4 regions of the Pseudomonas sp. AC169 genome follow, and region 2 is predicted to be linked to each of the others. Evidence: riboswitches for the same ligand, from Rfam matches in the RefSeq annotation. Region 2 holds a riboswitch; each other region holds the start of a gene.
The links. Region 2 has a riboswitch for cobalamin ahead of ACZZ0G_RS24840 (CbtB domain-containing protein). Riboswitches for the same ligand answer to the same signal wherever they lie in the genome.

Region 1: it holds a riboswitch for cobalamin, as region 2 does, so the genes downstream of both, ACZZ0G_RS28935 (TonB-dependent receptor plug domain-containing protein) here and ACZZ0G_RS24840 (CbtB domain-containing protein) in region 2, are expected to answer to the same signal.
Region 3: it holds a riboswitch for cobalamin, as region 2 does, so the genes downstream of both, ACZZ0G_RS24080 (ABC transporter substrate-binding protein) here and ACZZ0G_RS24840 (CbtB domain-containing protein) in region 2, are expected to answer to the same signal.
Region 4: it holds a riboswitch for cobalamin, as region 2 does, so the genes downstream of both, cobO (cob(I)yrinic acid a,c-diamide adenosyltransferase) here and ACZZ0G_RS24840 (CbtB domain-containing protein) in region 2, are expected to answer to the same signal.

The regions. Positions count from the first base shown of each region.
Region 1 covers NZ_OZ409866.1:6,497,119-6,504,984, reverse strand. The annotation lists gene ACZZ0G_RS28965 (cytochrome ubiquinol oxidase subunit I) at 1-89, shown strand, start outside; gene cydB (cytochrome d ubiquinol oxidase subunit II) at 79-1,089, shown strand; gene ACZZ0G_RS28955 (zinc-dependent alcohol dehydrogenase) at 1,184-2,410, shown strand; gene ACZZ0G_RS28950 (PLD nuclease N-terminal domain-containing protein) at 2,471-2,674, opposite strand; gene ACZZ0G_RS28945 (ABC transporter substrate-binding protein) at 2,725-3,645, opposite strand; gene ACZZ0G_RS28940 ((2Fe-2S) ferredoxin domain-containing protein) at 3,642-4,001, opposite strand; gene ACZZ0G_RS28935 (TonB-dependent receptor plug domain-containing protein) at 4,001-5,938, opposite strand; cobalamin riboswitch at 6,031-6,236, opposite strand; gene ACZZ0G_RS28930 (MerR family transcriptional regulator) at 6,482-6,904, shown strand; gene ACZZ0G_RS28925 (NADH:flavin oxidoreductase/NADH oxidase family protein) at 6,981-7,866, shown strand, end outside.
Region 2 covers NZ_OZ409866.1:5,554,292-5,562,157, reverse strand. The annotation lists gene cobN (cobaltochelatase subunit CobN) at 1-758, opposite strand, end outside; gene cobW (cobalamin biosynthesis protein CobW) at 762-1,835, opposite strand; cobalamin riboswitch at 1,935-2,145, opposite strand; cobalamin riboswitch at 2,845-3,066, shown strand; gene ACZZ0G_RS24840 (CbtB domain-containing protein) at 3,191-3,388, shown strand; gene ACZZ0G_RS24835 (CbtA family protein) at 3,400-4,098, shown strand; gene ACZZ0G_RS24830 (cobalamin biosynthesis protein) at 4,095-4,508, shown strand; gene cobM (precorrin-4 C(11)-methyltransferase) at 4,590-5,336, shown strand; gene nfuA (Fe-S biogenesis protein NfuA) at 5,481-6,065, opposite strand; gene ACZZ0G_RS24815 (acyltransferase family protein) at 6,123-7,145, opposite strand; gene ACZZ0G_RS24810 (fatty acid cis/trans isomerase) at 7,325-7,866, opposite strand, start outside.
Region 3 covers NZ_OZ409866.1:5,367,205-5,375,070, reverse strand. The annotation lists gene map (type I methionyl aminopeptidase) at 1-308, opposite strand, end outside; gene ACZZ0G_RS24090 (ParD-like family protein) at 305-532, opposite strand; gene ACZZ0G_RS24085 (Ppx/GppA phosphatase family protein) at 932-1,867, shown strand; cobalamin riboswitch at 1,910-2,104, shown strand; gene ACZZ0G_RS24080 (ABC transporter substrate-binding protein) at 2,251-3,264, shown strand; gene ACZZ0G_RS24075 (FecCD family ABC transporter permease) at 3,273-4,277, shown strand; gene ACZZ0G_RS24070 (ABC transporter ATP-binding protein) at 4,274-5,038, shown strand; gene ACZZ0G_RS24065 (GNAT family N-acetyltransferase) at 4,977-5,528, opposite strand; gene metE (5-methyltetrahydropteroyltriglutamate--homocysteine S-methyltransferase) at 5,723-7,866, opposite strand, start outside.
Region 4 covers NZ_OZ409866.1:4,614,750-4,622,615, reverse strand. The annotation lists gene cbiB (adenosylcobinamide-phosphate synthase CbiB) at 1-152, opposite strand, end outside; gene bluB (5,6-dimethylbenzimidazole synthase) at 149-799, opposite strand; gene ACZZ0G_RS20755 (cobyrinate a,c-diamide synthase) at 847-2,196, opposite strand; gene cobO (cob(I)yrinic acid a,c-diamide adenosyltransferase) at 2,193-2,804, opposite strand; cobalamin riboswitch at 2,886-3,115, opposite strand; gene ACZZ0G_RS20745 (hypothetical protein) at 3,280-3,864, shown strand; gene ACZZ0G_RS20740 (PQQ-dependent sugar dehydrogenase) at 3,929-5,242, shown strand; gene ACZZ0G_RS20735 (C40 family peptidase) at 5,376-5,912, opposite strand; gene ACZZ0G_RS20730 (C40 family peptidase) at 6,129-6,746, opposite strand; gene hda (DnaA regulatory inactivator Hda) at 6,961-7,665, opposite strand.

The sequences.
Region 1 (7,866 bases), 940 kb from region 2:
GCGAGCCTGCCCATGAGAATCAGCCCGGACCGCAGCCGACGCTGGCCGATGAAACGGGGCACGCAGGGGATCGCTCGCATGGAAACTGACTGGATAACCCTGCTGTGCGCCGCCGCCCTGGGCTTCTCGGTGCTGAACTATGTGCTGCTCGACGGCACCGACCTCGGTGTCGGCGTGCTGATGGGGCTGACCCGTTGCCGCAACCAGCGCCGAGCCATGGCCGTGACGATTCTGCCGATCTGGGATGCCAACGAGACGTGGCTGGTGCTCGGCGGTGGCGGTTTGCTGGCGTTGTTCCCGCTGGCCTACGCGATTCTGCTGCCAGCGCTCTACCTGCCGTTCATTGTGATGTTTCTGGCGTTGATGCTCAGGGCAATGGCACTGGAATTCCGCGATTATTCACCCAGCCAACGCATCAAACGCTGGGTCGATGGCGCCTTGATGGGTGGCTCACTATTGACCGGCGCACTGCAAGGCGTGGTGCTGGGCACATTGATGCAGGGCGTGCCGCACGAGAGCGGGCAATACGTCGGTGATGGCAGTGAATGGCTGCGCTGGTTTCCGTGGTTTTGCGGGGTGGTGCTCGTGCTGGGCTACACGTGGCTGGGCGCCTGTTGGCTGTACTGGCGAACTGTCGATGAACTGCAACAGCGTTCCGCTCGGCAGGCAAAGGCACTGGCGGTGCTCACCGTAATGGCATTGATTGCACTGGTCATCTGCAGCGCAACGTTGCACGAACAATATGCACAACGATTGACTGACCCACGGGTGTGGGGCCCGGCGGCAGCGCTACTCTGCGCATGCCTGCTGGTTTTCTTTTTCGGGTTTGCCGGACGCTTTGACTTTCTGCCGTTGTTCGCGGCGCTGGGTGTCTTCGTGCTGGCCTTCGCGCTGATGCTGGTGGCGCTGTTTCCGCTGATCATTCCACCGGACCTGACCTTGAAGGCCGCAACGTCGAGCCCGAAAAGCCAGGTGTTCATGCTGATCGGATTTGCCGTGTTGATCCCGGTGACGCTGATCTACAACACGTTCGGCTTTCGGGTATTCAGCGGCAAGGTGCGCGTGAACGGCGATGACGGATCCCACTGATCCGATCTTGAAGAAAATCTCTGAACTCGTACTGAGGCGAACCTTCCCAATGTGAAGCAGCAGCCATTTCACTCATCAGTACGAGGACTTTGCCATGCGAGCCATGACCTACCACGGCGCCCACGACGTGCGAGTCGAAACAGTGCCTGACCCGAAACTCGAAGCCCCTGACGACATTATTCTGCGCGTCACGGCAACGGCTATTTGCGGGTCGGACCTGCACCTGTATCGGGGCAAGATTCCGACGGTCGAGCATGGCGATATCTTCGGCCATGAATTCATGGGCATTGTCGAGGAAACCGGGCCCGGCGTGACTGCTGTGCAGCGCGGTGACCGGGTGGTGATTCCGTTCGTGATCGCCTGCGGTGACTGTTTTTTCTGCCAGCAAGAGCTCTACGCAGCGTGCGAAACCACTAACAGCGGCGCCGGTGCGGCCATGAACAAGAAGCGCATACCACCGCCGGCCGCGCTGTTCGGCTACAGCCGGATGTATGGCGGCATTCCCGGTGGCCAAGCGGAGTTGGTGCGGGTGCCCAAGGCCAATACCGGCCCTTTCATCGTCCCCGGCACGCTGTCGGACGAGAAAGTCCTGTTTCTGTCCGACATTCTGCCGACCGCCTGGCAAGCGGTGCTCAATGCACAGATCGGTCAGGGATCGAGTGTGGCCATTTATGGCGCTGGCCCGGTGGGGCTGCTCAGCGCGGCGTGCGCGAAAATGCTCGGCGCCGAACGTATCTTCATGGTCGATCACCACCCGTATCGGCTCGAATACGCGCAACGCACCTATGGCGTGATACCGATCAACTTCGATGACGACGATGACCCGGCCGATACCATCATTCGCCAGACCCCGGGCAGTCGAGGCGTCGATGCAGTGATCGATGCGGTGGGGTTCGAAGCCAAGGGCAGCACCACCGAGACGATACTGGCTACGCTGAAACTCGAAGGCAGCAGCGGTAAGGCTTTGCGTCAATGCATTGCGGCGGTGCGGCGCGGCGGCGTGGTCAGCGTGCCAGGCGTCTATGCCGGATTCATCCATGGCTTTCTGTTCGGCGATGCTTTCGACAAAGGCCTGACTTTCAAAATGGGCCAGACCCATGTGCAGCGCTACTTGCCGGAACTGCTGGGTTACATCGAAACCGGCGCATTGCAACCCGACGCGATCATCACCCACCGCCTGTCCCTTGAGCAGGCCGCCGAGGGTTACAAGATTTTCGACAAGAAAGAAGAAAACTGCCGCAAGGTCATTCTGACCCCCGGCAGCAGCGATGTGCCGCTGGCGCAAATGGAAGAAATGCCGCCGTTGGTGCCCGTCAGTTGATCAACCTGAACAGCGGGGCAGTGCCAACGGCATGCCCCGCACCGCAGCAAATGAATAGGGTTACGACGCTGAATGCTGACGGACATGCTTGGGCCCCGCCAACGCCCAGGCAATCAAGCCGAACAACGGCACAAACACGATCAGTACGATCCACACGCCTTTATTGCTCGATTTCCCCTCGCTCTTGCGCACCCGATTGATGGCCCAGAGTTCGATTAGCAGAAGAACTGCCGCCAGTACGATCCACACGGTTTCGATTTGCATTGGCTACCTCCTGATGGTCTGTTCGTTAGGTGGCGTGTGGCGCGGCGGGTTCATTTATTTTTCTTCAGGGCATTGAGCTGGCGAGCCAGTTCGAGGGCCTCTCGACCACTGTTGAAGGTCGGCAGCAGGTGGGTGAAGGGGATGTCGATCATCCGGTTTTCGCGCACCGCGCGCAGTTGCGACAGCACCGGGTCTTTGCTCAGCAGATAGCGTTTGCGACTGGCGGGGGACCATTCGGCGTCGGCCAGCAGAATCACGTCGGGGTCGCTGGCCAGCAGTGTTTCGCGGTTGACGGTCACCCGATAAAGATTGATGTCGGCGAACACATTACGCGCACCGGCGGCGGCCAGTAGCGGGGTGACAAACCCGCGCTGACCTTCGCTGTCGAGGCCTTTGACCTCGCTGTCGAGATAGAACACTGACAGCGGTTTGTCCGCACCAGCCAAGGCTCGGGCGCTGGCGAGGTCGGCATCCATGGCCTCGCGCAACTGTCGCGCCTGGGCCTGTTTGTGCAGCAGTTTGCCCAGAGTCAGCAAGTCATTGCGCACATGCGCGAAGTAATCCAGCGAGTGCCCGTTGCAGGCCGATTCCAGTAGATACGAGCCCACGCCATTGCGCGCCAGCCCCGAGCGCGAGGTCACACCGTCGCCGAACGCCGTGGCAAAACCACCGATCACCAGATCCGGCTGCTGTGCGTAAAGCACTTCACTGGCCGGGTACTGCCGGGCGATCACCGGCACGCCGAAATACTCGGATGGTCGCTGTCCGGCAGCGGTGTCATCCAGGTAAGCCACGCCGACCAATGCAGGCCCCGCGCCCAGCGCCAGGACGATATCGGCGGCATGCTGATTGAGAGCGACGATGCGCGAAGGCTTCACGGCGTTCCATTGTTCGCTGCAATTGCGATAACTGTCGGCGAGTACGGGCAGTGAGCAGAGCAGGGCACCAAGCGCTGCCAGGATCGATCTCATGTCCGCGCCTTGATCAGCAGATCCGCAACAACTTCACCGCCGACCAGATGCCCTTCAACCAATCGCTGCACATCTTCCTTGCTGCGCACGCCATACCAGCAGCGCTCCGGATACACCGTGACAACCGGCCCCAGATTGCACGGAAACTGGCAGTGCGTGCGAGTCAGCAAGACGCCACCCGGCGTCTCGATGCGATCGTGTTCGAGCAAATGCCGGCGCAGGGTTTTCCATAACTGCAAGGCGCCGCGCTGGGTGCAGCGCGGGCCGGTACAGAGGAACACGTGGCGCGCATGCTCGGGCACGTGCGACCAGCCCGGGTGCGTGTCGACGCCGTCGATGGTTGTGATTTCGCTCATCAGAAACGGTACGTGTAGCGCACTTCGGAGGTGAACGGCCGGCCGAGGTTGTCGACGTTGCTTGAGCGGCTGGTGACGTAATCACGGTCGAAGAGGTTTTCCACCAGCAGACTTACGCGGTGCTGGTGGGCGTTGTCGAGATAGCGATAAGCATCGGCGTCGACCACTGAATAATTGCCGTACTCGACTTGCTTCGAGCTTTTGATATCGCGGATATAGCGGATCGCAGCGCCAGCGCCCCACAGACGGTTTTCCGATTCATAGCCCACCCGCGAACGGGCGAAGAAGCTCGGGATGTCGTTGATGGTCGCCCCCGTGCGCGATTCGGTGAGATTGCGGGTCATGTCCGCTTGCAGGCTCCATTGATCGTTGAGCGCCAGTTTGGCGTCAGCCTCGAAACCGCGCATACGCACCTGGCCTTCACCGTTGACCCACTGGATGTCATCGAGGGTGATCAGGTCGTCGATCTTGCGTTTGAACAGGGTCACGCTGGCGCTGAATTCGCGGTCGAGCAGGAAGCCTTTGTAGTCGACACCCAGCTCCGCGTTGCGGCTTTTTTCCGGCTTCAGGTTGCGATTGCCGATCTCGTCGCCCGGTTCGTTGACGAACAATTGCTCGGCGTTCGGCAGTTTGTAGGCGCTGCCGTATTGGCCGCGCACCGACCAGTTATCGTTGAGGTCATACAGCGAAGTGAGCATGCCGACCGTGGCGCTGTCACCGCCGCTCATGGCCTCGTGGCGCAAGCCGATACTCGGGTGCCAGTCGGGCAGGGCGTCGATCTGCGGGCGCAGTTGCGTGTAGAACGCGTGGGCTTCGGCCTTGTCGTTGTCGATGATCAGCACATCGTCCTGGCCCTTGAACCATTGGTTGTCGGTACCGAACACCAGCATATGGCCGCCGGGCAACTCGGCTTTGCCTTCGGCCTGCACGCCCCAGTCGGTGAAACCCCAGTAATCATTGTGGTTGATGACTTTGGTGCCGCCGCCCTCGACGTTGTTGACGCGGGTGTAGCGCGTGTCCCAGTCGTTGATGTGGCCTTTGACGAAGTAGCTCAGGCGCTCGTTGACGGTCTGCTCGAAAGTCGCCGTGGCGATCTGCTGTACACGATCGTTGGTGGTTTTGTGGTTGTCGACCGGGCGGGCGAAATCGAGGTTGGCGTCGGCGTATTGGTAGAACAGTTCCAGCCGCGCATCGTCGCCGAAGGACTGGATCGCCTTTCCGCCGAACGTGGTGACTTCGTACGCACGGTTCTTCCCGGACTCGTTTTTCATGTCGCGGTTGCGATACGGCTGATAGCCGTCGGAGACGTTGTGGCTGACGTACGCCAGCAAACCCAGGTCGCCAAACCCGTTAGTGAAGATATTCTCGACCCGCGCATCCTCGGTGGTACCGCCAAAGCTGTCGACGCCCAGATTCACTTCGCCGGCGGCTTTGCGCGACTGCGGGCTGCGGGTGACGATGTTGATCACGCCGGAAACGGCCTGAGTGCCGAACAATAGACTCTGGCCACCCTTGAGCACTTCGATGCGTTCAATGGCGTTGGCCGGCAGCGTGTCCAGATAGAGGCCGCCGTACAGACGATTGTTCAGGCGCACGCCGTCGAGCAGGATCAGCGTATCGTCGTTGCGCCCACCGAGCAGCGAATAAGTGCCGTAGTCGAAGGGACCGTTTTTCGGTGCTACATACAGACCGGGAATGAACATCTGCATGACGCGGCTGACATCGGCGCTGGGGCCGGCGCGCTCGATCTGCTCGCGGGTAACGATCTCGACCTTGCTGCCGAACTTCGCCATATCAGCGACGGTGGTGGACTCCACCGACGGTGCAGAAACGATTTGTTGATTGAGTTCCAGTGGCGCGTCATCGGCCAGCAGCAGCGGGCTGAACAGGCAGCCGAACAGAAGGGTTGGAGCAGAAGTGTTGAAAGGTCGAATCATTGTCTTCTCGAAAAGGATCTTCGCAGAAGAGCATGCAGGAGAAGGCATCGCGCACAGCCAATACCGGCCCATGCCCGCCCACCGCAGGATTTTGCCAAACAGCAATTCAGGCCGGTCTCCGGGCTCGCGCGTATCGAGGCTTTCACCTTCCCATGGTCGTCTGGCCACAGTGGTGTATCGAAAGCATCACGCGCATACCGTTGCGGGGGCAGCACCGGACTTGTTCGAAAAGAACGTACCGGTTTCCCGTTTCACCCCATGCACGGCGGCATGGGACACCTGAAACTGGGCGGCATCTGAACATTCGGATGACCGTTCGTCAACTTGCATGCGTGCGTACTCCTCTAACCACTGTGGGAGCGAGCTTGCTCGCGAAGGCGTAGTGTCAATCAACAATGATGTAACTGACCCGGCCTCTTCGCGTGCAAGCTCGCTCCCACAGGATCTCTGCTCTGCATTAAAAACAGGTCGAGGTCGCACTTGGTCGTTTGATAGGTGAAGGTTTAAAGTTCACTTCAAGTTCAATTACGGCTCAGGTCAATCATGAAAATCGGTGAACTGGCAAAAATCAGCGGCCTGGCAGCTTCGCGCATCCGCTTCTATGAGGCGAGCGGCCTGATCAACTCGGTCGGGCGCAAGGCTAACGGCTATCGCGATTACGCCCCGGAAACCGAGTGGATTCTGCAGATCATCACCGGTGCACAGTCGGCGGGGTTTTCCCTGGAGGAAATTCGCCAGTTGCTGCCGGTGAATGCGCAGGACTGGCAGCACGAAGGGATGCTGGTCGGGCTCAAGCGCAAGGTCGAGGAAATCGAAGTGCTCCAGCAACGCCTCGCGCACAACAAGGCGCAACTGCTGCGCGTCATCCATGGCATCGAGAGCAAACCGGCGGACGTCGGCTGTGCGGACAACGCGCAGTTGTTGATCAATCAGATGCGCGAGGAGAAGGCGGCGCAGCTCAAGTAACCGCCTCGTAAAAAGCTCTTGACCTTAAAGTTGGCTTTAATCTTATGGTTGTTGCACGCCCAAACGAGGATTCCTCATGAACGTGTTCGACAGCCTGTTGCTTCCCAACGGTTCAACCCTCAAAAACCGCATCGCCAAAGCCGCCATGGAAGAAAACATGGCCGACGCCGATCAGGCGCCCTCTGAACAACTGATGCGCCTGTATCAAGCCTGGGCCGACGGCGGTGCCGGTCTGCTGATCACCGGCAACGTCATGGTCGATGGCCGTGCGATGACCGGGCCGGGCGGCGTGGTGCTGCAGGATGACCGGCAATTGGCCAAGTTCAAGCGTTGGGCGCAGGTCGGTCGGTCCGGTGGTGCGCAGTTCTGGTTGCAGATCAACCATCCCGGTCGACAAATGCAGGCCAATCTCGGGCAGAAAACCTGGGCGCCGTCGGCGGTTCCGCTGAGCATGGGCAGCCTGTCCAAACACTTCACCACGCCCCACGCGATGACCGCCAGTGTGATCGCAGAGGTCGTTCAGCGTTTCGCCCGCAGCGCGCAACTCGGCGAGCAGGCCGGGTTCACTGGCGTGGAAATCCACGCCGCCCATGGCTATCTGTTGAGTCAGTTTCTGTCGCCGCTGACCAATCAGCGCAAGGACCAGTGGGGCGGCTCGCCGGAGAACCGCGCGCGGCTGTTGCTGGACATCGTCAAGGCTGTACGGGCGCTGGTTTCTGCGCAGTTTGCAGTGGCGGTGAAACTCAATTCCGCCGACTTTCAGCGCGGTGGGTTCAGCGCCGATGACGCGCGACAAGTCGTCGAATGGCTCAACAATCTGGGGGTGGATCTGGTTGAATTGTCCGGCGGCAGCTACGAAGCCCCGGCGATGCAGGGCGAAGCGCGGGACGGGCGCACCCTGGGGCGTGAGGCGTACTTCGTCGAGTTCGCCCAAGACATTCAGAAAGTCGCACGGATGCCCG
Region 2 (7,866 bases):
CAATCCTCGACCACCGTCAGGCAGCCGGGCTCTTTCAAACTGGCCACCGCGATCGGCAACGGATTAAGCCCCGCCGCCTGCAAGCGCTGGCAGAAAACATCGATAAAAGCAGTGTTAGCCGCCTGCAGATGCGAGCGGTAAAACAGCACCGCCGCAACCGGGTTTTCCGGCAGCCATTCGGCTTGCCAGTCACTCAGTGCCGCAGTGGTTTTGTTCGGATGGTAAATCGCCGTGCGCGGCAGGGTTTGCGGTTCTTCCCAGGCGTAATCGCGGGCGAGCCAACGATCAGCCAGGCAGCGGAAAAAATCCAGCGCATTACCCAGGCCGCCCTGCCGCAAGAACTGCCAGAGGCGGTCGCGATCTTCGGCGTTGACGGTGCTCAAGTCGCTGAGCTCCGGATCCGGCCGGTCATCGCCCGGTACCAGAATCACCTGCACACCGCGCTCGGACAGCTCGACCAGCCGCTCGACGCCATAGCGCCAGTAGGCAATGCCGCCATGCAGCGAAATCAGGATCACCTTGGCATGACGCAGCACTTCATCGACGTACAGATCGACCGAGGCGTGATTCTGCACTTGCATCGGATTGGCCAGGCGTAGGCTCGGATAATCCTCGGGCAACTGCTGCGCGGCTTCAGCGAGCAGCGCCAGGCTAGAGTCGCCGCTGCACAGGATCACCAGCTCGGCAGGGGTTTGGCCAAGGTCGGCAATGTTGTCATCCGAGACGAATCCGCCGGGCTGAGTCCTGAGCAGGTGCATGGTTTAAACGCTGAGCGCGGCGCGCAGTTGCGCTTCGAGTTGCGCCGCGTCGAGTTCCTGACCGATCAACACCAGACGCGTCACGCGCGCCTCATCGGCGCCCCACTGACGGTCGAAATGCTTGTCGAAACGCGTGCCGACGCCTTGGATCAACAGGCGCATCGGCTTGTTCGGGATGGCAGCGAAACCTTTGACACGGAGGATGCCGTGCTGAACCACCAGTTGCGTCAGCGCGTCGAGCAGCAAGCTTTCGTCAGCTTGCGGCAGTTCGATGGAGATCGAATCGAAAGCGTCGTGATCGTGGTCATCGTGATCGTCATCGCCTTCACCATGGTGGTGATCATGATGGCTGTGACGGCTGTCGATGTGTTCTTCGGAACCGACGCCGAGGCCGATCAACACGTCCAGCGGAAGACGACCGTTGCTGGCTTCGATGATTTTGACGGCGGGCGGCAGCTCTTCGGCGACTTCTGCGCGAACGCGAGCGAGGTCTTCCGGGCTGGTCTGGTCGGCCTTGTTGAGGATGACGAGGTCGGCGCTGGCCAGTTGGTCGGCAAACAATTCGTGCAGCGGCGATTCGTGGTCGAGGTTCGGGTCGAGTTTGCGCTGCGCGTCGACTTGATCCGGGGATGCGGCGAAGGTGCCGGCGGCCACGGCCGGGCTGTCGACCACGGTGATCACCGCGTCAACGGTGCAGGCGCTGCGGATTTCCGGCCACTGGAAGGCTTGCACCAGTGGTTTTGGCAGGGCCAGACCCGAGGTTTCGATGAGGATGTGGTCGAGGTCGCCGCGACGGGCAACCAGTTCGCGCATCACCGGGAAGAACTCTTCCTGAACGGTGCAGCACAGGCAGCCGTTGGCCAGTTCGTAAACGCGGCCGGTGGCTTCTTCTTCGGTACAACCGATGGTGCATTGTTTGAGGATTTCACCGTCGATGCCCAACTCGCCAAACTCGTTGACGATCACCGCAATGCGGCGGCCCTGAGCGTTGTCGAGCATGTGTCGCAGCAGCGTGGTCTTGCCCGAGCCGAGGAAGCCGGTGACGATGGTGACGGGAAGTTTGGCCAGTGTTTTCATCGGTATGCCCTTTGGCAAGCGGCGGGCATACGGGACGAGAACCGGCATCGCGCGTGCGCGCCGGAAGCGTTCGCCACCGGATCACCCCGCCCGGTTGTAGTGAGAATCTGTGACGAGGCAGGTCTCCTGGCTGACGGTGTTCAGGCGTGGGCCTGGCGTTTGCTGCGCCTTCCCGCTGGCTCATCGTTTGAGCTGGCAGTGGCGTGGCAGCGAACATCACCGTTCACAGTTGCGGGGGCAGCCGCGGCATTGACCGCGTTCCCTTCTTAGCTTCGGCAACGGCCGAAGAACCTCGAAAGCGCAAGGCTACGCATCGTCTAAGGGTGGGTCAATGGGCGTTGAGCTTTGGTTTTGGGGGCATATCCGTTGCTGCGGGTGCTGCCGCTGGCGGTTTCGCTCTTACAGCGAGTCCCTTTTTCAAACGCCAAAAAGGAACCAAAAGGCTTTGCCCCGGCGTACGGCACTTCGCTGAGGCTCAGTGTTCCCTCGCTACGGTGTCCATCCGAAGGGGCAAAAAATCAAAAGCCAAAGCAAGATCAAAGGCCAGATCAAAAGCCCCTCATCCTAGCCCTCTCCCGGAGGGAGAGGGGACTGACCGCGTGGAATGGAAGAGATACGCCGAATTGGGATACCGAGTCGAACTCAGATTCTGAAAGGCCCACCATCGGCTCCCTCTCCCTCGGGAGAGGGCTGGGGTGAGGGGCTGCAACAACGCAAATCAAAAGCCGAACACCCGCGCTCTTCACCACTCAATAGGCCGAGTGTCAGCTCGCCTGCTCTTGATCTTGATCCACAGGCGACATCGGAAGGCTGAGTGGAGGGATCGATCCCGCAGCGAAGGAACCCCGAGCCCCAGCGATCGGGCCGAACGTCAGGGCGAAGACCTTTGGGTTACTTTTTTTGGGGGCGTTTGCCAAAAGTGACCCGCCGCAAGGGCGGACCGTAACCAGCAACACCCGCAGCAACGGATCCACCCACAAAATTGACTAAAATCCCCAACCCATGCTCTCCTACACACCTTGTTACGGGTGCCCTTCACAGGGTGAAACGGGAAACCGGTGAATCATGTGCTTTACTCAAGCCCATGTCAGTCCGGTGCTGCCCCCGCAACGGTAAGCGAGCGAAGCGTCAAAACCACTGTGCCCGTGCGGCATGGGAAGGTGACGCTTGCAGGTCGGCCTGACGCCAACCCCTCGTGAGCCCGGAGACCGGCCCGCAACACACAGCCCGCATTTGTGCGGTGCTGAACATAACAAACCCGCGGTGGGCGGGCGCTGTTCGAACCTCTGCGAGCCCGACCCGCAGGGGTTTTCATGCGCTCTATATCACCCGCTGACACTCCAGAGGGAAGCGCCATGTCGATCATCAGCAGCACCGGCAGCAACACGGACAAAATTTCCAGCACCACCACCCTGAGCCAACGCCTGAGCGCCGCGATCTTCGCGTCGATTCTCGGCGCCAGCCTGGTCTACTTCGCCGGTTTCTCGCACATCGAAGCGGTACACAACGCCGCCCACGATACCCGCCACAGCGCCGCGTTCCCGTGCCACTGAGACCTGCCGACATGATCAAGCGTATTGCGCAAACCGCAGGTTTCACCGGCCTGCTGGCCGCCCTGCTCCTCACCCTGCTGCAAAGCTTCTGGGTTTCGCCGCTGATTCTGCAAGCGGAAACCTTTGAGAAGTCCGAGCCGGTGGCGGTTCACGAACACGCCGCCGGCGCCGCTGCACACACCCACGATGCCGAAGCCTGGGAACCGGAAGACGGCTGGCAGCGTGTCGTCTCGACCACGGGCGGCAATCTGGTCGTAGCCGTCGGTTTCGCCCTGATGCTCGCAGGCCTCTACACCCTGCGTGCGCCGACCAAAACCTCGCAAGGTCTGCTCTGGGGTCTGGCCGGTTATGCGACATTCGTACTGGCACCGACGATGGGCCTGCCACCTGAATTGCCGGGCACTGCCGCCGCTGATCTGGCCTCACGACAAATCTGGTGGATTGGCACTGCCGCGTCGACCGCTGTCGGTCTGTCGCTGATCGCGTTCAGCCGTCACTGGTTGATGAAGATCCTCGGTGTGGCCATCCTCGCTGTGCCCCACGTGATCGGCGCACCGCAGCCGGAAGTGCATTCGATGCTCGCCCCCGAGGCATTGGAAGCTCAGTTCAAAATTGCTTCGCAGTTAACCAACGTAGCGTTCTGGCTGGCCTTGGGCCTGATCAGCGCCTGGTTGTTCCGCCGCAAAAGCGATGGTCAATACCACGCATGACCAATGACCGCGCAGCGCCGACCTTCGTGGTCGGCCTGGGCTGCCAGCGCGGTTGCCCGGCCACCACGTTGCGTGCGCTACTCGATCAGGCGCTACAGGCACATCGCATCGACCTTGAAGCGGTCAAGGCCTTGGCCAGTATCGACTTGAAGCGCGACGAGCCGGGCCTGCAGGAACTTGCTGCACAACTGGCCTTGCCCTTGCTGTACTTCAGCAGTGAAGAATTGGCCAGTTACCAGCAACGGCTCAGTCACCATTCGCAGATCGCCTACGAACGCACCGGTTGCTACGGCGTCGCCGAAAGTGCCGCTCTGGCCCTCGCCGAACAGCTGATTCAGGCCCCGGCAAAATTGCTGATTTCCCGGCAAAAATACGCTCAGGCCACGTTGGCATTGGCCGGCGCCGCGTAAAGTCCCGATAATCCCCGCTATTGATCATGAGCGTTGCTCATCTGCAACGCGGTAATGCCCTCTTTTACTCAGGATTCAACGATGACCGTCTACTTCATCGGCGCCGGCCCCGGCGACCCGGAATTGATCACCGTCAAAGGCCAGCGGCTGATCCGTAGCTGCCCGGTGATTATCTACGCCGGTTCGCTGGTGCCGGCGGCGGTGCTCGACGGCCACCAAGCCGAAACGGTGGTGAACAGCGCCGAATTGCATCTGGAACAGATCATCGAACTGATCAAAACCGCGCATGCCAAGGGCCAGGACGTGGCGCGGGTACACTCCGGCGATCCCGGTCTGTATGGCGCGATCGGTGAGCAGATCCGTTATCTGCGCGAGCTGAATATTCCGTTCGAGATCATTCCCGGCGTGACGGCCACCGCAGCGTGTGCGGCGTTGCTGGGTGCGGAACTGACCCTGCCGGACGTGTCACAAAGCGTGATTCTGACCCGCTACGCCGACAAGACCGCGATGCCGGCAGGCGAAGAGCTTGGCAGTCTGGCACAGCATGGCGCGACCATGGCGATTCATCTGGGGGTCAATCATCTGGACAAGATTCTGGCGGAATTGCTGCCGCATTACGGCGCCGATTGCCCGATTGCGGTGATTCACCGGGCGACGTGGCCGGATCAGGACTGGGTGGTGGGGACACTGGCGGATATTGCCGAAAAGGTTGAGGCCAAAGGGTTTCGGCGCACGGCGCTGATACTGGTTGGGCGGGTTTTGGGCAGTGAGGTGTTTAGCGAGTCATCGTTGTATCGCGCCGGGCATGCGCATCTTTATCGCCCATAAAGGCCCTTTCGCGAGCAGGCTCGCTCCAACATTGGGAATGCGATCAAATGTGGGAGCGAGCCTGCTCGCGAAGGCTTTCTTGAATTTCAGGCATAAAAAAACGGCGCTCACGGGGCGCCGTTTTTCATGTTCGCAGCGAACACCTTAGTAGTAGGCGTTTTCTTTCTGCGTGTGATCGGTCACGTCGCGAACGCCCTTCAGCTCCGGGATGCGCTCGAGCAAGGTACGCTCGATGCCTTCCTTCAGGGTCACGTCCGCCTGGCCGCAGCCCTGGCAACCGCCACCGAACTGCAGCACAGCGATGCCGTCTTCAACCACATCGATCAGGCTGACCTGACCGCCGTGGCTGGCCAGCCCCGGGTTGATTTCGGTTTGCAGGTAGTAGTTGATGCGCTCGTTGACCGGGCTGTCGGCGTTGACCATCGGTACTTTGGCGTTTGGCGCCTTGATGGTCAGCTGGCCGCCCATGCGGTCGGTGGCGTAGTCAACAACGGCGTCATCGAGAAACGCTTCGCTGAAGTGATCGATATAAGCGGTGAAGCTTTTCAGCCCCAGCGCGGTGTCTTCAGGTTTTTCTTCGCCCGGCTTGCAGTAGGCAATGCAGGTTTCGGCGTACTGGGTGCCAGGCTGGGTGATGAAGACGCGGATGCCGATGCCCGGGGTGTTCTGCTTGGAGAGCAGATCAGCCAGGTAATCGTGGGCGGCGTCGGTAATGGTAATAGCGGTCATGGAAACTCCTCGCAGGCTTGGGCGCAGTTTACGCCAATCGTTGCGCCGGACAAAGTCCTAGTATTTTTGTCGGGAAAGATTCTCGTCGGGCTCGTCGTCGATTCGCGCCTTGAGCCAGCGATAGCTGCGTTTTTCCACCCATTCGTAGCTCAACCAGGAACCGACGCCAATGGCCAGCGCGCAGACGACAAACATCAAATAGGGGTTGATCGCGTAGCGCCGGGCCAGATAACCGCCTGCCGACAGCACCAGAACGTGCATCAGGTACACCGAATACGAACAATCGCCGAGCAACTTGAGCACGCGACTGCGCTCGACATAACGTTCCAGCGCGATACACGCCATCACCAGCACCGCACTCGGTACGCCCCAGTTGAGCAGCCTCGGCGCCGGCGCCCAGTGATAAATCGCCAGCAATGCGCCGACGATGGCAGCCAGCGGCAGCCACAACCCGGGCCCGATCCAGCCTCGGCGATAAAGCATGCCGATGCCGATGCCCAGCAGAAACTCATAAACAATGTCCGAACGATAAAACGCGCTGATCCAGCCAAACCCGGTCCAGGCCTGACACACGGCAAACAGCAACGCCGCGACCACCAGCAGGCGCACCTGCAAGCGAAACAGCAGCGCCCAGGCAAACAACACGTAAAAAAGGATTTCGTAATTCAGCGTCCAGCCGACATTCAGCGTCGGATAGATGCCGTAGCCGCCGGGATTCTCTGTAGGAATGAATAGCAACGATAGCAGCAGATGCCCCCAGTCCACAGACTGATCCGGCAGCAACGGCTGAGCGAACACCACCAGCAGCGCCATCAACAGCGTGTACAGCCAATACGCTGGAACGATGCGAAACAGCCGATACAACAGAAAACGCATGGGCGGCAGCGGTTTGTTTTCGGTCGAGAGGAAAATCACCAGACCACTGATGACAAAGAACACATCGACGCCCACTGCGCCTTTGTCGATGAACAGTTGCCCGATCGGCCCACGTGCCTGGAAATCGAAGAAAATCTGCATGAAGTGATGGCAAACCACCGTCCACGCCGCAAGCGCACGCAGGGCTTGCACTGAAATCAACATCACCTGCTCCCGAATCACAACCTCAAATTCACCTCAATCCCTGTAGGAGCTGCGGCACGCTGCGATCTTTTGATCTTGATTCTGAAAGATCAAAAGATCGCAGCCTCGTTTCACTCGACAGCTCCTACAGGGGATTTGTGTGTTACCTGAAGCTGTGACAGTCGGCCTGTTTCAAACGATCAAAGATTCTCGTAGCGGTTCATATCCAGCACGCCCTCTTCCACCGGTTCGGTTTCGTGGATGTATTGGCTGAGATCATGGAAATAGAACCAGAATTGCGGATGACTGCGACGGATCCCCCAACGTTCGACGATTTTCTCGAAACGGTTGCCATCCTTGGCGTTTTCCATCGCATCGACAAACACGGGCACCTGATCAGCGGGAACGTTGAAGATGAAATTCGGATAACTACTGAGCACGCCCGGGTAAATGGTCAGCGTGTCCAGCCCCGGTTGATAGCGCAGCGACTCGCCCAGCAGGAACGCCACATTGCTATGGGCACGGTTGCGCAACAGGCTGTAAACCTCGCGTTTGCCGCTGGCGGTTTCAACGCGCAGCATGGTCGCTTCCGGGAGCTGATCAATCACCTTCAACCCGGCCGCCGGACGCGATGTCAGGCGACTCAATGCCTGTTCGGCATTTTGCAGTGCCGGGTCGATATTCGGCCGCGAGCAGTAAGCACCGTCGCAGCGGTTGATCGGATCGGGCCGCGCATTGAGAT
Region 3 (7,866 bases), 190 kb from region 2:
TTGATCACCGCGATGTCGAGGTTGACGATGTCGCCATCCTTCAACGGCGTGCCTGAGGGAATCCCGTGGCAGACCACGTCGTTGACGGACGCGCAGACGGTTTTCGGAAAACCGTGATAGCCGACGTTGGCCGGCACGGCTTTCTGCACGTTGACGATGTAGTCATTACACAGTTGATCGAGCTGATCCGTAGTGACGCCAGCCTTGACGTGCGGCACCAGCATCGCCAGCACTTCAGCGGCGAGTTTGCCGGCAGCGCGCGATTGGGCGATCTCGGCCGGGGTGTTGATCTTGATCTGGTTTCTCATGCGCTGACGGCTTCCTGAGTCAGTTGTTGCAGATCCAGCCCGCCGTTCTGTTCGGCGCGGATCAGCAAGCGGCAAATGGCGCTGTGGTCGAGGTTGGGGTGCAGTTCGGCGAGCATGCCGATGCGCATCCAGTGCTCGGCCTGCGCGTTGATCGAGCGGCTGAGGGCGTTGCTGGAGATACGCAGGTTCTCGTGCATGTCCTCTGAAATCTTTACGATGCCCATATATGAATCCGATACGATGTGTATATGGATCGTATATTAGCCAAGACTCCACCAAAATTGCAAACACACACGCTGATCGTTCCCACGCTCCGCGTGGAAATGCAGCCCGTGACGCTCCGCGTCGCTGGACGCGGAGCGTCCCTAGAGGCATTACCACGCGGAGCGTGGGAACGATCAGCTACTAAATCGCAGGCAAAAAAAAGCTGCCAAAAATGGCAGCAAAAACTTTAAGAACACGCGATGTATTGGCCTCAGCATAGGCGCCGAATAATGACAGTGTCATGACAGCCTCACATTCATTGAACCGCCCCTGCCCCGTCATCAGGATGTCATCAAGATCACGGCAGAATCCTCGCAAACCGTCTTGAGCCTTCGGGCGGATGCTGTGCAAGGATTCCCATGAAACAAGACGCCTCGCTGTTTGCCGCCATCGACCTGGGTTCGAATGCCTTCCGGCTGATGATCGGCCAGTCGGTGCGCAGTCGAAAGGGCTTGCAGATTCAGGAGGTGAAAACCCTGCGTGAGCCGGTGCGGCTTGCCGAAGGCTTTGACGGTGGTGCGCTGGATGCGTTGGCACTGGATCGCGGTTGGCAGGCATTGGCGCGGTTCGGCAAAAAACTGCGCGGTTTCGAGGCGGGTCGGGTGCGCGCGGTGGCAACCAGCGCAGTGCGCGAGGCTGATAACGCGCAGCTGTTTCTGGCCAGTGCCGAACGGCATCTGGGCTTTCCCATCGACGTGATTTGCGGCCATGAAGAGGCGCGACTGGTCTACGCCGGCGTGACCCACGCCTTGCCGAGCGCCGCAGACCTGCGCCTGGTGGTCGACATCGGTGGCGGTTCCACTGAGCTGATTCTCGGCCAGGGTTCACAACCGTTGCTGACCGAGAGTATCGCCATCGGCAGCGGCACCTTGAGCACGCGCTTCTTTCGCGGCGGCGATGTGTCCGCCGGCGCGCTGCAGGAAGCCGAGCGCTTTGCCATACTGCAGTTTGAAAAGGTTGCCCGACGCTACCGTGCTCAGGGCTGGCAGCAAACCATCGGTTCTTCCGGCACTGCGCGCATGCTGGCCAAAGTGCTCAAGGCCAATCGCCTCAACGACTACGATCAGGACGGCATCACCTACGGCGGGCTACTACGCCTGTCGTTGCTTCTGCTGAAGGTGAACAACGTCCAGCAACTGAAACTGGCCGGCCTGCAACCACACCGCCAGAGCATTCTGCCCGGCGGTCTGGTGTTGATGCTCGCGGCATTCAAAGTGTTCGGCATTGCGCAAATGCTGCCGTCGGAACCAGGCCTGCGTTTAGGCGTGTTGCACAGTTTGATGAGCCAACACTAATCCTCGCCACGACAGATTCGTCTCCCCTTCAGCGGCGCGATCGACTACCATGCCGCCGCCGGTTTCCACACGGGATTAATAGGGAATCCGAAATGCTTGCACAGCATCAATCGGAACTGCCCCCGCAACTGTAGGTGCCGAGCCTGCTCCACGACTGCCACTGGGATGACTCCCGGGAAGGCCGGAGCCAGGCGATGACGCATCAGTCAGGAGACCTGCCGGCACAGTGACTGACTAACCGGCGGGGTGTCCGGGAAGGACATCGTGCCGCGCGTCTTTTGATTAAATGCCGGCCTTGCGCAGGTTTCCATGATCGCGTTCGACGGTGTGTTTCCAATCCGTACCCTCCCCGCTCCCCGTACGGATCCATTGGAGACTGCCCCATGCTGCTGCCTCGCGTTGCCACCCTCATCACCGGTCTGAGTCTTTGCACGCTGGCCCATGCGGCACCCACTCAATACCCGCTGACCATCGAAAACTGTGGCAGCCACCTGACCTTTCAGCACGCGCCTGCGCGCACCGTGACCATCGGCCAGGCCGGCACGGAAATGCTCTACGCCATGGGTCTGAGCGACAAAGTCGTCGGCACCTCACTGTGGTTCAACAACGTGCTGGCCAAATACAAGGCGCAGAACGACCAGATCGAGCGTCTGGCCGATAACGAACCGAGCTTTGAATCGGTGATCGGCAAGCGTCCGGAACTGGTCGCCGTGGAGCTGGAATGGATGGTCGGCCCACAAGGTGCGGTGGGCACCCGCGAGCAGTTTCATGAACTGAAGATTCCGACGTACCTGCTGCCCTCCGATTGCGAAGCCAAGGACAACCTTGTCGGCGCCGATGGCACGCGACTGGCGCCGTTTCGCATCGAGACGATTTACAAAAGCGTGAGCCAACTGGCGCAGATCTTTGATGTGCAGGAGCGTGGCCAGCAGCTCAATGACGAGCTCAAGGCCAGCCTCGCCAAATCGATTGCCACCGCCCACGGCAAACAACTCAAGGACGCCAGCGCGCTGGTCTGGTTCTCCAGCGCACAAATGGACATCGAGCCGTTCGTGGCCGGGCACAAAGGCATTCCCGATTTCATGCTCAGCACCCTCGGCGTGCGCAACGTGGTGGAATCCGATGAGGAGTGGCCAACGGTCGGCTGGGAAACCATCGCCAAGGCCAATCCAACCTTTCTCGTCATCGCGCGCATGGATCGTCGCCGCTTCCCTGCTGACGACTATGAAAAGAAACTCGCCTTCCTGCGCAGCGATCCGGTAACGCGCAACATGGACGCGGTGAAACATAACCGCATCATCATTCTCGACGCCATGGCCATGCAGGCCAGCCTGCGCATGTTCGAGGGTATCGAGCAATTGGCCACGGCCATCAACGGCTATGACCTGTCGCAATGAGTGCCAGCCTGCTCCGTACGTTGCTGGCCTTGGCGATGCTGTTGATTGCAGTGGTCGCTGGCGTGGCCATCGGCGAAACCTCGATTGAGCCGGGCGTGGTCGTGCAAGTGCTGGCGAACAAATTGTGGGGCGCCGGGTACGCGCTCGACCCGATCGACGAAGGCATCGTCTGGAACTACCGCTTGACCCGCGCACTGGTCGCGGCCGCATGCGGCGCCGGTCTGGCGACGTGCGGGGTGATCTTGCAGTCGCTGCTGCGAAATCCGTTGGCCGATCCGTATCTGCTGGGGATTTCTGCCGGCGCCTCGACCGGAGCGGTGATGGTGGCGCTGCTCGGGGTTGGCGCCGGAATGATCTCGTTATCAGTCGGAGCCTTTGCCGGGGCAGTGACCGCATTTGTGCTGGTGATTCTGTTGGCGCGGGTCAGCGGCTCGGCGAGCGGCACCGGGCAAATCATTCTCGCGGGGATCGCCGGCTCGCAGTTGTTCAACGCGCTGACGGCGTTTCTGATCACCCGCTCGGCCAGCTCCGAGCAGGCACGCGGGATCATGTTCTGGCTGCTGGGCAATCTCGGTGGCGTGCGCTGGCCATCGGTGTGGCTCGCGGTGCCGGTGGCGTTGTTGGGGTTGGTCGTGTGCTTGTGGCATCGGCGGGCGCTGGATGCGTTTACCTTTGGCGCGGATTCGGCGGCATCCCTCGGTATTCCGGTGCGACGCGTACAGATTCTGCTGATTGGCTGCGCGGCGCTGGTGACGGCAGTAATGGTGTCGATTGTCGGCTCGATCGGTTTTGTCGGTCTGGTGATCCCCCACGCCGCGCGGCTGTTGCTTGGCACCGGTCACGCGCGGTTGCTGCCGGCCAGTGCCTTGGGCGGTGCGGTGTTTTTGATTGCCGCTGATGTGTTGTCGCGAACCTTGATCAAGGGTCAGGTGATTCCGGTCGGGGTGATTACCGCGCTGGTTGGCGCGCCGGTATTTGCCTTGATTCTGGTTGGCCGCAGGTCCGCACGATGAACAGTGTGTTGAGTTGTTCTGGCCTGACGTTCAAGGTGCGCGGCGCCGAGTTGCTTAACGGTGTCAGCCTTGAGGTGCAGCGCGGCGAAACGCTGGGGATCGTCGGGCCGAATGGCTCGGGGAAATCCACGCTGCTCAAACTGCTGGCCGGGTTGCGCGAACCGAGCGCTGGCGAGGTCCTGCTCGAAGGCCAGCGCTTGGGCAAAATGGCCCGGCGCAGCATTGCGCAAAAGCTTGCGGTGGTCGAACAACAGGCCGACACCGACGACGGCATTCGCGTGTTCGACGCCGTTGCGTTGGGGCGCACGCCCTGGCTGTCGGCGCTGCAGCCGTGGTCGGCGGCGGACGACGCGATTGTTCAGCAGGCGCTGACCGACGTTGACGCGATGCACCTGCGCACCCGACTCTGGCGCAGTCTGTCCGGTGGCGAACGACAGCGGGTTCATATCGCTCGCGCCTTGGCGCAGCGACCGCAGATTCTGTTGCTGGACGAGCCGGCCAACCACCTCGATATTCAGCATCAACTGACCATTCTCAATGTGGTGCAGGCGCTGCCGGTAACCACGCTGATCGCGCTGCATGATCTTAATCAGGCGTTGAAATGCGATCGTCTGGCGGTGCTGGAGCACGGGCGGCTGGTGGCGTTGGGCAAGCCGCTGGAGGTGCTGACACCGCAGCGGTTACAGGAGACGTTCGGGGTCAGGGCGCACTATCTGACGGACCCGTTCGATGGGGCGCAGATTCTTCGATTCCACTCATGACGCTGTGCATGTGAGTGGTCTGCCATATCGGGTCAGCGTCGACGTCAATAATCTCGAAACCCTGCCGCTGCCAGAACGCGATGGCGCCCGGTAAAAACGGATGGGTGTGCAGGTAGATCAGTTCTACTTCATTGGCGAGCGCCAGATCTTTGAGTGATCGATACAGTGCGCCGGCCAGGCCGGAGCGGCGCTGCGATGGCAGGACAAACAGACGGACGATTTCCACCACTTCAAGGTCCGGATAGGGCAAGTGCGGGAAGCGCCGGTCGTAAGGGAGATAGCCGATGGACGCGACGATTTGCCCTTCGTGGCGAGCGATCAGAAAGCGCCCTGCCCCACGCAGATACACCTCGGCAAAACGCGCCAGATCGTCGGGCATGCCGGTCGCGCTGAGCTTGGGGAAAAGCTCGGCACGGGCCTTAAGAACAAAATTCAGAACTTCAGGAATATCTGCGTCGGACACGGCCTGGATAACGGGTTGATCACTCATGTAGCGGCAAACACCTGAACTGCGGCTGGGCACAGTAGCAACAACAGGTCCCGCGAAGCCATCCAGAATCTTATGACTTGCACAAAACCCTGTGGGAGCGAGCCTGCTCGCGCATCCAACAATGATGTTGACTGACAGGATGCTTTCGCGAGCAAGCTCGCTCCCACAGGATCGGGTGTCATACCGTTTGAGCGTTACGCCAATTCTTTGCGCAGCTGGCGGGCAGCGGTAACCATGTGCACCAGCGCCGCTTCCGTCTCCGGCCAGCCACGGGTTTTCAAACCGCAATCCGGGTTGACCCACAGCCGCTCAGCCGGAATCCGCTTGGCCGCCTTGCGCAGCAGATCAGCCATTTCCGAAGCATCCGGAATGCGCGGTGAGTGAATGTCGTAGACACCCGGGCCGATGTCGTTCGGGTAAGCGAAGGCTTCGAAGGCCTCCAGCAATTCCATGTCCGAACGCGAAGTCTCGATGGTGATCACGTCGGCATCCATCGCCGCAATCGACTCGATCACATCGTTGAATTCGCTGTAGCACATGTGCGTGTGAATCTGCGTTTCGTCTCGCACACCGGAGGCACACAGGCGGAACACCTCGGTCGCCCAATCCAGATAATGTTGCCACTGCGCCTGACGCAACGGCAGACCTTCACGGAACGCCGCTTCGTCGATCTGCACGATCCTGATGCCGGCAGCTTCCAGATCCACCACTTCATCGCGGATCGCCAGCGCCAGTTGCCGCGCCTGCACTTCACGGCTGACGTCTTCACGGGGGAACGACCACATCAGCATGGTCACCGGCCCGGTCAGCATGCCTTTCATGACCTTGTCGGTCAGGCCTTGCGCGTAGCGGATCCACTCGACGGTCATGGCTTTCGGGCGGCTGAGGTCGCCGAAGATCACCGCCGGTTTCACGCAACGCGAACCGTAGCTCTGCACCCAGCCGAAACGGGTGAACACATAGCCGTCGAGTTGCTCGGCAAAATACTCGACCATGTCGTTGCGCTCGGCCTCACCGTGTACCAGCACATCAAGGCCCAAACGCTCCTGGATTTCCACCGCGTGGCGAATTTCGCTGTGCATGGCTTCGGTGTATTCGGCTTCGGTCAGCTTGCCCTGTTTGAACGACTGGCGAGCGAGGCGGATCGACGCGGTTTGCGGGAACGAACCGATGGTTGTGGTCGGGAACAGCGGTAGATCGAGACCGGCGCGCTGCTTGGCAATACGCTGGGCGAACAGCGATTGACGCTGACTGTCCTTGGCTGTAATCGCGGCGACACGAGCCTGAACGGCCGGTTTGTGAATACGCGGCGACGCAGCGCGGGCCGCCTGCACCGAACGGCTCTCAGTCAGTGCACGCAGCACTTTCGGCGCTTCCGGTGCGTTGACCGCTTGCGCCAGAACCGCGACTTCTTCGCACTTCTGCACGGCGAAGGCCAGCCAGCTTTTCAGTTCGGCGTCGAGTTTGTCTTCACGGCCCAGATCCACCGGACTGTGCAGCAGCGAACAGGACGGCGCGACCCACAAACGATCACCCAGACGCTCATGGGCATGCTGCAACGTCGCCAAGGCACTTTCCAGATCGCAACGCCAGACGTTACGGCCATTGACCACGCCCAGGGACAACACTTTATAGGCCGGCAGACGATCAAGAATGGTCGGGTACTGCTCCGGTGCGCGCACCAGATCGATGTGCAGGCCATCGACGGGAAGGTTCGCCGCCAGTCCAAGGTTTTCTTCCAGGCCACCAAAGTACGTGGCCAGCAGTTTCTTCAGCGGATCACGCTGGATCTGGTTGTAGGCACGCTCGAAAGCGTTCTTCCATTCCTGTGGCAGATCAAGCACCAGAATCGGCTCGTCGATCTGCACCCATTCCACGCCTTGAGCGGCGAGGCGCGCAAAGATCTGGCCGTACAGCGGCAGCAGACGATCAAGCAATTCCAGCTTGTCGAACTCGGCGCCTTTTGCCTTGCCCAGCCACAGATAAGTCAGCGGGCCGATGATCACCGGTTTGACGTTATGGCCCAGTGCGCGAGCTTCTTCGACTTCTTCAAAGAGTTGATCCCAGCCCAACTGAAACTGCTGATCAGCACTGAATTCCGGGACCAGATAGTGGTAGTTGGTGTCGAACCACTTGGTCATTTCCTGGGCGTGCGCACCGCCGCAGCAACTGTCGCTGACGCCACGGGCCATGGCGAACAGGGTTTGCAGATTGGCTTTGCCATCGTGCGGGCGGAAGCGCTCAGGGATCACACCGAACATCAGCGAATGCGTCAGGACCTGGTCGTACCAGGCGAAGTCGCCGACCGGCAGCAGTTCGATACCGGCGTTTTTCTGCA
Region 4 (7,866 bases), 940 kb from region 2:
CCATGGCTGCGCCAGCCACGGCCACCGGCGTTGAAACGTTGCTCGATGCGCCCGGCGAAATTGCCGAACGCCACCAGCGGATGCCAGCGTTTCGGTTCACCGAGCAGCGCATCCAGCGCCACTGCGGCGACACTCAACAACGCCACACTCATTGACTCACTCCCCAGTAATTTTCGTACAGCAACTCATTGAGCGGGCGCGCCTGCGCCCACCCTTCGAGTACCAGCATCGGCGCCGGATAGAATTCCTTGACCGGCCCCAGGCATAAAACGGCCAGTGGCTTGGCGCCTGCGGGCAATTTCAGCAAATCCGCCAGTGCCTGCGGCTCGAACAGCGAGACCCAGCCCATGCCCAAGCCTTCGGCACGGGAGGCCAGCCACAGATTCTGGATCGCGCAGGACAGCGAGGCCATGTCCATTTCTGGTAGCGTGCGGCGACCGAAGATGTGCTTTTCGCGATCATCCATCAACGCGGCGACCAGCACTTCGGCGCAGTCATTGATGCCTTCGACCTTGAGTTTCATGAACTCGTCACTGCGCTCGCCGAGGGCTTCAGCGGTGCGCACGCGCTCTTCTTCGACGAGGTTCTGGATCTGCCCGCGTAAAGTTCGGTCGCTGATGCGGATGAAACGCCAGGGCTGCATCAGGCCAACGCTTGGGGCTTGGTGGGCGGCTTCCAAAAGTCGGCGCAACAGCTCCGGTTCGACGCTGCCGCCGATGAAGTGGCGCATGTCGCGGCGTTCAGCGATGGCTTTGTAGACCGCCGCCCGCTCGGTTTCAGAGAATGCGTTTTCTGTCATGGCCTCTTCGCGAGCAAGCTCGCTCCCACCTTGGACGGGGTGCTTGCTCAAGAAACGCGATCCCCTGTGGGAGCGAGCTTGCTCGCGAAGCCGGCCTCACGGTCTGGCGCAAACAATGCGGCAATCGCAGTCGGATTCGACGGAAAATAGAAGTGCACATAAGAAGCCGTCATCCGCCCATCGCGATAAACCGCCTCGGCACCACGCCCGCCATTCGGGCTCAAGCCACGTGCAATCGGCGTCAGTTCGGTGGTGGTCAGCGAATGGTGATAAGTGTGCCCGCGCAACGCACCTTCCGGCAGATCGACGGCTTGCAACGCCAGCGCTGCCAGACGCTTCTGCATCACCGCGTCGCCCTTCAGCAGCCCGACCAGTTCAGCGCGAGTGCCGTCAACATCAGTCAACGAATCGAGCAGATACAACATGCCGCCACATTCAGCGAGCAGAGGTTTGCCCGCAGCATGATGCGCACGAATCGCCTCCAGCATCGCGGTATTCTGCGACAACGCGACGTGATGCAATTCCGGATACCCGCCGGGCAGATACAGACTGTCCGCCTCAGGCAATTGCGTGTCGCGGATCGGCGAGAAGAAGCTCAACTCGGCACCCATCGCGCGCAACAAATCGAGACTCGCGCCATAGGTGAAGGCAAACGCTTCATCGCGGGCGACGGCAATGCGCACATTCTTCAGCAGTGGCTCGACAGCGATGACGTCAGGCGCGGCAAATTCCACGGCCGGTGGCAGCGCTACCTCGCAACTGCTGGCGAGGGCATCGGCAGCGGCGTCGAGGCGCACATCGAGATCATTCAATTCGCTGGCCTGGACCAGACCGAGATGGCGACTCGGCAGTTCAATACCGGTCTCGCGGGACAACGCGCCGTACCAACGCAAACCTTCAGTGAGACTGCCTTCGAGCAACTGCGCATGGCGCAAGGTGCCAACACGATTGGCCAGCACGCCGGCAAACGGCAGATCCGGCTGATATTTGGCCAAGCCCAGCGCCAACGCACCAAAGGTCTGCGCCATGGCCGTCCCATCAATCACGCCGAGCACTGGCACACCGAAATGCCGCGCCAGATCAGCGCTCGACGGCGTGCCGTCAAACAGGCCCATCACGCCTTCGATCAGAATCAGATCCGCCTCGGCGGCGGCTTCCCACAACAGACGACGACTTTCCTGCTCGCCGACCATCCACATGTCCAGTTGATACACCGGTGCACCGCTGGCGCGCTCGAGGATCATCGGATCGAGAAAGTCCGGGCCGCATTTGAACACGCGTACTTTACGCCCCTGATTGCGATGCAAACGGGCCAGTGCGGCGGTGACGGTGGTCTTGCCCTGACCGGAGGCCGGCGCGGCGATGAGTACCGCCGGGCAGTGACGTGGTTGATTCAAAGTTCGACGCCTTTCTGCGCTTTGATGCCGGCCTGGAAGGCGTGTTTGAGCATGCCCATTTCGGTGACCGTGTCGCCCATCTCGATCATTTCCGGCTTGGCCGCGCGACCGGTGACGATTACGTGCTGCATCGGCGGACGCGCCTGCAGATCGCTGAGCACCTGATCGAGATCGAGGTAGCCGTGTTTAAGGGCGATGTTCAGTTCATCGAGCACCACCAGACCGATCGACGGGTCGCGCAGTAGTTCCCGCGAGACTGCCCACGCGGCTTCGGCGGCGGCGATGTCGCGCTTACGATCCTGGGTTTCCCAAGTGAAGCCCTCGCCCATCACATGGAAGCGAACCTGTTCGGGGAAGCGGCGGAAAAACAATTCTTCGCCGGTGCTGTTACGCCCCTTGATGAACTGCACCACGCCGCACTGCATGCCGTGGCCCATGGCGCGGGCGAGCATGCCGAACGCCGAGCTGCTTTTGCCTTTGCCGTTGCCGGTCAGCACCAGCACCAGGCCGCACTCGTCAGGCGAGTTGGCGATGCGTTCGTCGATCACGGCTTTTTTGCGCTGCATACGCGCCAGATGGCGTTCGTCGCGCTCGGGGGAATCAGTCATGGGGGAGCTCTCCGTTGAGGCTGGATAACGGCGGGCAGGCACAAGAATAGACGGCAAAAAGCCTGGCATCGCCCACCGTGATGCCGCTGGATGGATCAGGCCGGTCTCCGGGCTCATGAGCGGCGTTGGCCTGACTGCGCGCCTTCCCGCTTCTTTCGAGGCAGTGGCTCAAGGCGCAGTTTTCACTCATTTACCGTTGCGGGGGCAGCGCCGGGATCGTGGTGGTTCTTCGCTTGAAGACAACCCTCACCGGCTTCCCTGTTTCACTCTGTCGACACCGGTCACAGAGCACCTGAAACAAGCCGCGAAGGTTAGAGGGTTGGGGGTGGAGCGTCAATTAAAGAGGCGGCCAGCGGGCGAATAACTGCCGTCGATCAATTATCCGGCGCCAATCTTGTGCCACACTGATACAAATGATATCAAAGAGCCATGCTTTTTCCCGAAAAGCCCACCACAACAATAAAGGATGATGACGATGCAAGGCATGATCATCAGCAACCCGCGCCTGGAATTCCTGCGCCCGGTGCTTGAACGCTGGTTTGACTGTATCGACCGCTACAACGCCGTGCGCGGCGACAGCGATACCCCTTACTGGCATGACGAGAAAGCCAATCTCGGATTGCTCTCGGCGGCGGCCTGGATGGCCGAGCTGGTGACTTTGAACGACACTGCCACGCGCAAACAGAATGAAGAAGGCGAGCGCAATGCCCGCGCCGATCTGTTTCTCGCCAGCGCCGAAGATCGCGCCTTTATTCAGGCCACGCAACGCTGGCCACGAGTCACGAATCTAAATCTGACCCAAGCCCTGCTCGACATCACCAGCGACGCCAAGCGCATCAGCTATGCCAGCGATCTCAAGCTCGGCTGCCTGTTCGTCGCACCGCAAAAAGCCCAGCACAGCGCCAGCCCCGAAGAGCTGCAGGACATGGTCGACGACCTGCAGAAGGAACACACCTGCGCCGTCGCCTGGTATTTCCCCTACGCCTACCGCAAATTGCGCAGCGAAGCCGGCAACTATCACCCAGGCATTGCCGTGCTGTTCAAGGAAGCCCGCGGCTGAGGTTGAACCATCGGGCTTGCGCCCTCCTCTATGATTAAGAATGCATTCATAGGGAAGATCAGCAATGCGCAAGCCCCAACTCGTTTTTGTCATCGCCTTCGCCGGAGGACTCGCCGCCTGCGGTGAAACCTCCAGCCTGCAAGTCTCCGACGGCACCGGCCCGTCACCGAAACTGCCCGAACCGAACAAGACCCTGATCCCGACAGTGAACATCGCCCCGGCGATCGGCTGGCCCGAGGGCAGTAAACCGACAGCGGCCGCCGGCACCCAAGTCGCAGCATTCGCCGAAGGCCTCGACCATCCGCGCTGGCTCTATGTGCTGCCCAACGGCGACGTACTGGTGGCGGAAACCAATGCCCCGCCAAAGCCGGATGACAGCAGCGGCATTCGTGGCTGGGTGATGAAGAAAGTCATGGGCAAGGCTGGCGCTGGCGTACCGAGCCCGAATCGCATCACTTTGCTGCGTGACGCCGATCACGATGGCGTGGCCGAGACGCGTACGGTGTTTCTGCAGAACCTCAACTCGCCATTCGGCATGACCCTGGTCGGCAATGACCTGTACGTCGCCGATACCGATCGACTGCTGCGCTTCAACTACGAGCCCGGCGCGACCGAGATCAAGTCGCAGCCGATCAAGGTTGTCGATCTGCCCGGTGGGACGCTGAATCATCACTGGACCAAAAACGTCATCGCCAGCAAGGACGGCAGCAAGCTGTACGTGACGGTCGGCTCGAACAGCAACGTTGGCGAAAATGGTCTGGATAAAGAAGAAGGCCGCGCAGCGATCTGGGAAGTCGATCGGGCGACCGGTAATCACCGCATCTTCGCCTCGGGCATCCGCAACCCCAATGGCCTGGCCTGGGAACCCACCAGCGGCGCGCTGTGGACGGCAGTGAATGAGCGCGACGAGATCGGCAGTGATCTGGTGCCGGACTACATCACTTCCGTGAAGGACGGTGGTTTCTATGGCTGGCCGTTCAGCTATTACGGCCAGCATGTCGATGTCCGCGTCTCCCCGCAAAATCCTGATCTGGTGGCTAAAGCCATCGCTCCGGATTACGCCGTCGGGCCGCACACCGCGTCATTGGGCCTGAGCTTCGCCGAGGGCAACACCCTGCCGGCGCAGTTCAAGGAAGGCGCGTTCATCGGCCAGCATGGTTCATGGAACCGCAAACCGCACAGTGGCTATAAAGTGATTTTCGTGCCGTTTACCGCTGGCAAGCCGAGCGGCACACCGGTGGATGTGCTGACCGGTTTCCTCGACAAGGATGAGAATGCGCTAGGTCGGCCAGTGGGCGTGGTGATCGATCAGCAAGGTGGCTTGCTGGTGGCGGATGATGTTGGCAACAAGGTGTGGCGGGTCTCGGCCACGAAGTGATGTTGAATGTGACCTGAAACAACTGTGGGAGCGAGCCTGCTCGCGAATGCGGAGTGTCAGCCCCCATTGAATTGGCTGATACACCGCTTTCGCGAGCAGGCTCGCTCCCACATTAGAATGGCTGCGATTTTTTCTACGGGTTATGCGCCAGATGCTCCGGCTGCAACACCCGCTTGGCACTCAGATACGCCTTCTGCCAATACGCTTTCGACAGGCTGTCGAGCTTCACCGTACCACCCGTGGCCGGCGCATGTACAAAGCGCCCTTCGCCAACATAAATCCCCGCATGACTGACCTGCGAGCCGCCATTGGTGGCGAAGAAGATCAGGTCACCGGTCTGCAAGCCTTCCTTACCGACATTCGGTGCCTGCATGACGATCATCTCGCGCGTGGAGCGTGGCAGCGAAATCCCCGCCGCATCACGGTAGACAAAACCGATCAGCCCACTGCAATCGAATCCCGAATCCGGCGTGTTGCCGCCCCAGCGATAAGGTGTGCCGACCAGGCCAAGTGCGCGAAACAGCACGTCTTCAGCAGCCGGAGAAAAAGCCTGAGAGGGGCCGAACACGACCGGGGCGCGAACCACCGGCGCAGGTGGCGGCGTGCGACTGGCGCAAGCGCTGAGCAGCGCTGCGAAGAAGATCAAAGTGAGGCGGGCCGACATCGTCATAAGCAGAACATCCTGATCTGGCTGCGGCTTTTTCTGCCGATGGACAGAAAACAAAACCGCCTGCGGAGCACGCAGGCGGTTTGCCATCAATATAGATTCAGGATTCTAGCGGCTACGCGGCAAACTTCAAGTAAGACTTTAACTTCACCTTGTAAAGTCTAAGTCTACTCCGTTGCCGGGAGCCTGATTGTCGCCGCGAACGCAGCGACAACGGGATTACTTGCGAGCGGTGACTACAGTCGGAGCGTTGGCCAGAGCGCGTTTGGCTTCGATGAAGGTCTTGCTCCAGTAGCTGTCACCCAGGCTGTCGATGCGAACACCGCCGCTGCGACGACTGCTGGAGTGGATGAACTGGTTGTCACCCAGGTAGATCCCAGCATGACTGACACGACCGCGACGACCGTTGGTGGCGAAGAACAGCAGATCGCCCGGCTCAAGGTTGCTGCGCGAGACCAGCGGTGCATCGACGTTGATCATTTCGCGGGTCGAGCGTGGCAAGTTCATGCCGGCTTCTTCGCGGAACAGGTAGCCGATGAAACCGCTGCAATCGAAACCGGCTTCAGAGGTACCGCCGAAACGGTAACGGGTACCGATCAGGGACATGCCGCGTTCGAGGATGCTGTCGGCCAGAACAGGAAGCTGATAAGGCTTCTTGCCATTGAATTCATTGAGTTCTTTTTCGGTGTCCAGCTCTTCCTGGTAAATAACGGAAGACTGGGCCGTGGCAGAATTTTTAACCTGTTGAGGCTGCTCTTGAACTGGAGAATGAGCAGCGCAACCGAACAACAGGGTGACGAGTGCGAGAGGCACGAGGGGTGCGAAGCGCTTTAGCATGGGCACGACCGTGGCTGATAGTTGTAAAGAAGCCGAGACTATGCCCGCTATCAACCTCATTTGCAAATTCAATCGATCTTTTTGTGACTTCTCGGTTTCTCGTTTACATCTAAGCGCTTAAGCCCATTTGAACCGATACGCGGCCTGCACACCGTGCAGGAAAGCGGATTTTTTGGCGCCCGAAATATGCCGAAACACGCTGAAAGCCGCGCCGTTACCAGCCCAGCGTTTCTTTCAGGAAGGGAATGGTCAGCTTGCGTTGCGCCTGCAACGAGGCCTGATCGAGCTGCTCGAGAAGGTCAAACAGCGCACTCATACTGCGGGTGCCGCGAGTCAAAATAAAATGTCCGACTTCATCGGTCAGGTGCAGACCGCGCCGCGATGCGCGCAATTGCAAGGCACGCAATTTGTCTTCATCGGAGAGCGGGCGCATCTGGAAAATCAGCGCCAGGGTCAGGCGCGATTTCAAGTCAGCCAGTTTGACCGGCAGTTCACGCGGAGAGGTTGACGCGGCGATCAGCAGACGTCGACCGCTGTCACGCAGACGGTTGAACAGATGAAACATCGCCTCTTCCCAGTCAGCCTTGCCGGCAATCACCTGCAAATCATCCAGGCAAACCAGTTCGTACTGCTCCAGGTTGTCGAGGATTTCGACACCGCGATCCATCAACTCGGCCAACGGCAGATACACCGCCGGTTCGCCCATCTGCTCGAAGCGCAGGCAAGCTGCCTGCAACAGATGCGTACGCCCTACGCCGTGCTTGCCCCACAGATAGATCAGGCTTTCTGTCCAGCCAGCGTCGGCTTCGCATAGACGCTCGACATAGCCGAGTGCAGCGGCATTGGCGCCTGGGTAGTAGTTGATGAAGGTGGCGTCGTCACGCAGACGCACACCTAGGGGCAGCTGAATCGGTTTCATGCTGACTGAACAGTTCTCAAGGAACCGTTAGTGGCCTCTGTGTAAAGTTTGCGAAGTTTATACCCGTGAAGCTGAGCGCACAATGCGACAGAGTCCAAGCAAAATCAAAGGTTTGCGTTAACACCCTGGTTTCATGACAGATTCTTTGGCGCCAGCGCCAGCAGGACACGGGCCAACCCGGCTGTTCGCCGGGCCGCCCTG